Linked DNA regions of Methylomonas sp. 11b. The protein of the gene in region 1 interacts with the protein of each later gene in a pairwise test. Links are inferred from orthologs where the notes say so. Each region holds a gene or a part of one and is shown on either strand. Other genes may lie near its edges.

Region 1 (3,000 bases):
TCGCCGAATTCGCTAGTCAGTACCCTATTCTGCTTATCTAGTTGGAGCAAAGGATTATCGGCCAAGCTAAGCCACTCGATCAGGCTATTGGTGGTGCCGTAACCGTAATGTTTCGTCCAACCGGCTTCGAACAGCGCTTGCTTGGAAAAGCTGCGCTTGGCATCGAGAATGAGAATTTTCGAACGCGGTTTATGCTGTTTCAGCCAATAGGCCATCATACTTGCCCGCTCGTAAGGGCCAGGCGGGCATCGATAAGGATCGGCCGGCACCGCGATTAACACCACCCCACCATCGGGCATCGCTTGCAGTTGCCGCGCCAACAGCAAGGTCTGCGGACCGGCCTGCCAGGCATGCGGAAATTGTTCTGCGGCAGCCTGATCGTAACCGGCCATCGCATCCCAGCGAAAATCTATGCCGGGCGACATGATTAACCTGTCATAGGTGACACTTTGTCCCCCGGCCAAGCGCAATTGCCTTTGTGCAGCGTCCAAACTACTAATGCGATCAACTAACAGCTTGACGCCATATCTGTCTTGTAAATCCTGGTAATCGACCGTCAATTGGTCGAGGTTCGCCAAACCGGCAAACAGCCAATTACTGCCGGGACAAGTGATATATTTGGCTTTGGGTTCGATCAGCGTGACTTGAATATTCGCGTCCAGCAAACGCAGATATTTCGCCGCCGTCGCGCCGCCGAAGCCGCCGCCGACCACAACGACATGCGCTTTACCGCCACTACGGAGCGGCACCCCGCCACAACCGCTAAGAACGCCCGCTCCCAAGCCGGCAATGCCTTGCAAAAAACGTCTTCGGGATAAGCCTGCCACTAATTGCGACTCAAGAATTTCGCAACAGCCGCAAGTTCAGCATCGCTATAAGCTTTAGCCAAACGCGGCATCAATGTGGCAGGCTTTTTGTCGTATTTAAAATCCAGCAAGGCCTGCTGGATCTGCTGAGCGGATAAACTTTTTAGCGAAGGGATAGAGCTTTTGGCATCCAAACTTGACTCGGCGTGACAATTCCGACAATTGAAGGCAATTGCTCGTGCATCGATTTCGGCATAAGCCATCGTGTTTAACGCACTAGCAAGCAAAGCCGCCGAGACATAGCAAATGCGCTTCATGCCGTTTAAGCAAGCAGTTTCTGCCGAAACACTTCGTACAACAATACGCCAGCGGCCACCGATACGTTCAGGCTTTCCACCTGCCCGGCCATCGGGATTTTCACCAGAAAATCGCAATGCTGACGGGTCAAATGGCGCATGCCGGTACCTTCCGTACCCATCACCACCGCCAGGGGCATATCCAGCTTCGTCTGAAACACGGTCTGCTCGGCTTCGCCGGCCGCGCCCATGATCCAAATGTTCTGCTCTTTCAACCAGCGCAGTACCCTGGCCAGATTGGTGACCTGATAAACCGGCACCGTTTCCGCCGCGCCACTGGCTACTTTGCAAACCGTCGGCGTAATCCCGGCGGCATTGTCTTTGGTGACGATCACGCCATGCGCACCTACTGCATCGGCGGTGCGTAGACAAGCGCCAAGATTATGCGGATCTTGCACTTGATCCAGCACCAGATAAAACGGCGTAGTGGTTAGCGCTTCGACATCCTGCTTAAGTTGGTCTTCGCTACGCATCGCCGGCAATTCCACAGCCACCACAATGCCTTGGTGATTTTTGCCATCGGCCATCTTTTCGAGTTTTTTGCGCTCGGTTTTTTCCGGATTGATGCCAAGCTTGATTAGATCGTCAATCACTTGCTTCAGACGCACATCCTGCCGTTGACTATCGATCCAGGCACGGCGAATTTTCTGTGGCGAATAATCCAACGCGGCCTGCACCGCATGAATGCCAAACAATTGGGTTAAATTCATGAGCGACGGCGTCTTTTGGCTTTTGGCTTACTTGGGGCTTTTTTATCGTTATCTGATTTAACAGTTTTGCTGTTAGCTGCAACTTTTTTACGGCTGGAAGATGACTTGGTTTTGGCGATTTTCTTACCCGACTGTATCAACTCGAAATCGATTTTCTTGTCGTCCAGATTAACGCGCACCACGCGAATTTTGACCATATCGCCCAAGCGGTAACGCACGCCGGTGCGCTCGCCGTATAACTGGTGTTTGCTGGCGTCGAAGGCAAAATAATCCTGTACCAAGGAGGCGATGTGCACCAAGCCTTCCACGTAAATCGATTGTAATTCAACGAAAAACCCAAAACCGGTCACAGCGGAAATCAAGCCGTCGAACTCTTCGCCGATCTTGTCCATCATGTATTCGCATTTCAGCCAGCTCACCACATCGCGGGTGGCGTCGTCGGCGCGGCGCTCGTTCGCCGAACAATGCTCGCCCAACAACACCATGTCAGGATGCGTGTAATAAAAACTATCCACGGATTTGCCGGCCAGACAATGCCGAATAGCCCTATGCACCAGCAAATCCGGATAACGTCGGATCGGCGAGGTGAAATGCGCATAAGCATCCAGCGCCAAACCGAAATGGCCTTTGGTTTCCGGGCTGTAGACGGCTTGCGACATGGAGCGCAGTAAAATGGTCTGAATCAAATGCGCGTCGGGACGCTCCTTTACCGACTCCAGCAAATGCATGTAATCCAATGGCGTGGGTTGAGCCTTGCCGCCCAGAAATAAACCCAGTTCGCCTAGAAAGGTTTTCAGCGCCAGTAATTTTTCCGGGCCTGGGCCATCATGAATCCGCAGTAGGCGCGGCATTTTTTTCTTGTTCAGAAACTTCGCCGCCGCCGTGTTGGCAGTGATCATAAATTCTTCGATCAGCTTATGGGCATCGTTGCGCTGCAAAGGCACGATTTCCGCGATTTTGCGCTCCGGCCCAAAGACGATCTTGGTCTCCTGAGTGTCGAAATCCATGGCTCCGCGCAACTCGCGCTGATTGCGCATCACTTTATACAAGCCGTATAAGGTCTGGAGATGCGGCAACAAAGCGGCGTGTTTTTTTGCCAGCTTCTGATCGCCATCCACCAGTATTTTT
Region 2 (2,868 bases), 3.6 Mb from region 1 along the record:
ATGCTTGCTTGAAGGAAAAATGGCTTGGTTCGCTGGGAGAAAGTGGGAATGGACTGACAAACGTTATTGTAAGGGACACTTCAAGCCGATAATCCGTGAGCGAAATGTACTTGTCACTAGCCCATCCCTAGAAATTTTAATATCGGCAGCAACAGATCGATCACCAATAGTTCGACGTGTTGCGGGTGAAATGCTTATTCGTGAGCTAGCGAAAATTGGTACTGAGTCTTTAAAGTTGGCACATCTGCTTGCGTCTGACAAATCACCATCAGTGGCAGAGCGTGGAAAGTTTGCATTGAAAAGATTGAAAAATTCTGATTTATGAATTACGTCCCTTAATTCCAACGTTCACCGGCTGCTTTAAGTTTGATGGTGTTGAAAAAGTCCTTTTGAGAGAAAAACACTATTCGATCTTAAATATTAATGAATAAAAACAATAACTCGAGAACAATGCTGCTGGAAAAGCCGGCGTAATTTTGCCAAAAACCTACTTATTCAACACAATCAGTTTTACTGCTGTCGGTACACGGAAATCTTTGAATGTCGCAAACTGGCCTATAGGCGCTGGAGTACCCCAATTAAGCAATCCCGCTAAGATTAGCGACAAAACCCTACCGACTTTCCGAAGGTCAACTTATGCAAACCCCCTCAAACAGACTCTACTGCACTGCCCAAATCCGTGAAGCCGAGCGGTACGCGATCGACGAACTGGGGATTCCGGGCCGGGAATTGATGCGCCGGGCTGCGTACGCGCTATTCGAACAGTTAAGACAGCGCTGGCCGGAACAACAAGCAGTCACAGTGTTTTGCGGCGCCGGCAATAACGGCGGCGACGGTTACGATGTTGCGACCCTTGCCTTGCAGGCCAATTTTCAGGTAAGCGTTTATGCCTTGGCCGATCCAGACGGTTTACCGGGTGACGCTCTGAGTGCCTATCAAGATTTTTTACAGGCTGGTGGACGTGTCAGCGACTTCGAAGCCGGACAATCCAAGCTGCAAGGTGTCATAGTCGATGCTTTGTTCGGGATCGGTTTGAGCCGTGAGGTCGGGCAAGATTACGCGTTAGCCATTGCGGCGATCAATGCCTCCCGCTGTCCGGTGATTGCGGTGGATGTGCCGTCCGGCTTGCACGCCTACACCGGCTCGGTACTTGGGTGCGCAGTCAAGGCTGATGTGACGGTGACCTTCATCGGTTTGAAGTGCGGCTTGTTTACCGGCGAAGCAGCCGAATATTGCGGCGAGATTATTTGCAGCACCTTGGATATCGACGCTGCTGTGTTGGCGGCGATGCCGCCGTTTGCGCTGTTGCTGGAAAAAATCGACTTGCCGCGCCGCGCGCGGATTGCTCACAAAGGTCGTTTCGGGCATGCGTTGTTGATCGGCGGCAATCTGGGTTATACCGGGGCGATACGTTTGGCGGGGGAGGCGGCCTTGCGTTCCGGCGCCGGTCTGGTTAGCATCGCCACCCGCGCATCGCATAGCGGGTTGATCAACATCGGTAGGCCGGAGTTAATGTGCCACGGCGTGGAATGCGGCGAAGCGCTACATGCCTTGCTGGAGAAGGCCAGCGTCATCGTGATTGGTCCCGGTCTGGGCCAGGACGATTGGGCCAGGGAGATGTTCGGCGCGGCGCTGGCCATTGACAAGCCGTGCGTGATCGATGCCGACGCCTTGAATCTGTTGTCCTTGCAACCCAAGCGGCGCGCGAATTGGGTATTAACGCCACACCCCGGCGAAGCCGCGCGCTTGCTGGGCTGTAGCGCCGGGCAAATCTCCGCTGACCGCTTTGCGGCGTTGGCGGATTTGCACAGTCAATACGGCGGCACTTGTTTGTTAAAGGGTGCCGGTACCTTGATTACCTGCGGCGACACGGTCTATGTCGGCACTACCGGCAACCCCGGGATGGCTAGCGGCGGCATGGGCGATGTGTTGTCGGGTTTGATCGGCGGCTTGCTGGCGCAGGGTTTGAGCTTGGATGAAGCAACGCGGCTGGGTGTCTATGTGCATGGCGAAGCCGCCGACAGTTTGGCTTTGGAATTTGGTGAGCGTGGCTTGCTGGCCGGCGATTTGCCGGCACGAATCAGGAAATTATTGAATTAATGAACATTACTCTGGAAACCCCCGAAGATACCGAAGCGCTGGGTGCCGCACTCTGGCAAGCACTGCCGGAAAAATGTCTGCTGTTTTTGTACGGCGAATTGGGTGCCGGCAAAACCACGCTGGTCCGGGGCTTGTTGCGCGCCGCCGGTCATCAAGGTGCCGTGAAAAGCCCGACTTACACCTTGGTTGAAGAATACGAAGTCAACGGTCGGCGTTTGTTTCATTTTGATTTGTATCGGTTGAAGGACCCGGAAGAGCTGGAATGGATGGGCATGGACGATTATCTGAATCAAAACGCGTTGTGCTGCATCGAATGGCCGCAAATGGGCGCGGGGTTTTTGCCTACGGCCGATCTGGAAGTAAGGTTGAATTATTTTCAGCAACAACGTACCGCTGAAATCAATGTGTTAGCAAAAAATCGGCTAAGCGATATAAAACTAAACTGGAAAAACAATAACCTACTGCTATAATTTCAACGAAGTTGTCACTAGTGGAAATGTGGGGTATGCAGCAGATGTCTAAAATTTTCTGGATATGGGGTTTGTTATTGCCCACGTTTTCCGCATTCGCGGCTCAGACTGAGCTGGGTGCGGTCACTTATTCATCGGCCAATCAACTGCTGGTCAATTTGCCGAGCACGGTCAAGCATCACGCGTTTGTGTTGAAAAGTCCCAATCGTCTGGTTGTGGATTTTGTCGATGCCAAAATGGCGCAGGGTTTGAATCAACCTGCCGCCGATCATCCTTTGTTCGGCTTTGCCCGGAGCGC

What was found. Proteins that work in one complex are often made in the same cells at the same time.
Region 2: the proteins of rlmB (region 1) and METH11B_RS0106590 interact in binary tests that used the Escherichia coli proteins (3 or more experiments, as listed by UniProt). The link is inferred for Methylomonas sp. 11b from one-to-one orthologs.

Annotation. Positions count from the first base shown.
Region 1 is NZ_KI911557.1:5,070,719-5,073,718, reverse strand. It holds rlmB (23S rRNA (guanosine(2251)-2'-O)-methyltransferase RlmB), read right to left. Parts: upstream 1,873-3,000; coding sequence 1,129-1,872; downstream 1-1,128. Other genes in the region: rnr (ribonuclease R), read right to left, coding at 1,869-3,000; METH11B_RS0124290 (c-type cytochrome), read right to left, coding at 827-1,123; METH11B_RS0124295 (NAD(P)/FAD-dependent oxidoreductase), read right to left, coding at 1-827. UniProt on the Escherichia coli protein: Specifically methylates the ribose of guanosine 2251 in 23S rRNA.
Region 2 is NZ_KI911557.1:1,422,015-1,424,882, reverse strand. It holds METH11B_RS0106590 (bifunctional ADP-dependent NAD(P)H-hydrate dehydratase/NAD(P)H-hydrate epimerase), read left to right. Parts: upstream 1-636; coding sequence 637-2,100; downstream 2,101-2,868. Other genes in the region: METH11B_RS0106580 (N-acetylmuramoyl-L-alanine amidase), read left to right, coding at 2,615-2,868; tsaE (tRNA (adenosine(37)-N6)-threonylcarbamoyltransferase complex ATPase subunit type 1 TsaE), read left to right, coding at 2,100-2,570; METH11B_RS0106595 (hypothetical protein), read left to right, coding at 1-325. UniProt on the Escherichia coli protein: Bifunctional enzyme that catalyzes the epimerization of the S- and R-forms of NAD(P)HX and the dehydration of the S-form of NAD(P)HX at the expense of ADP, which is converted to AMP.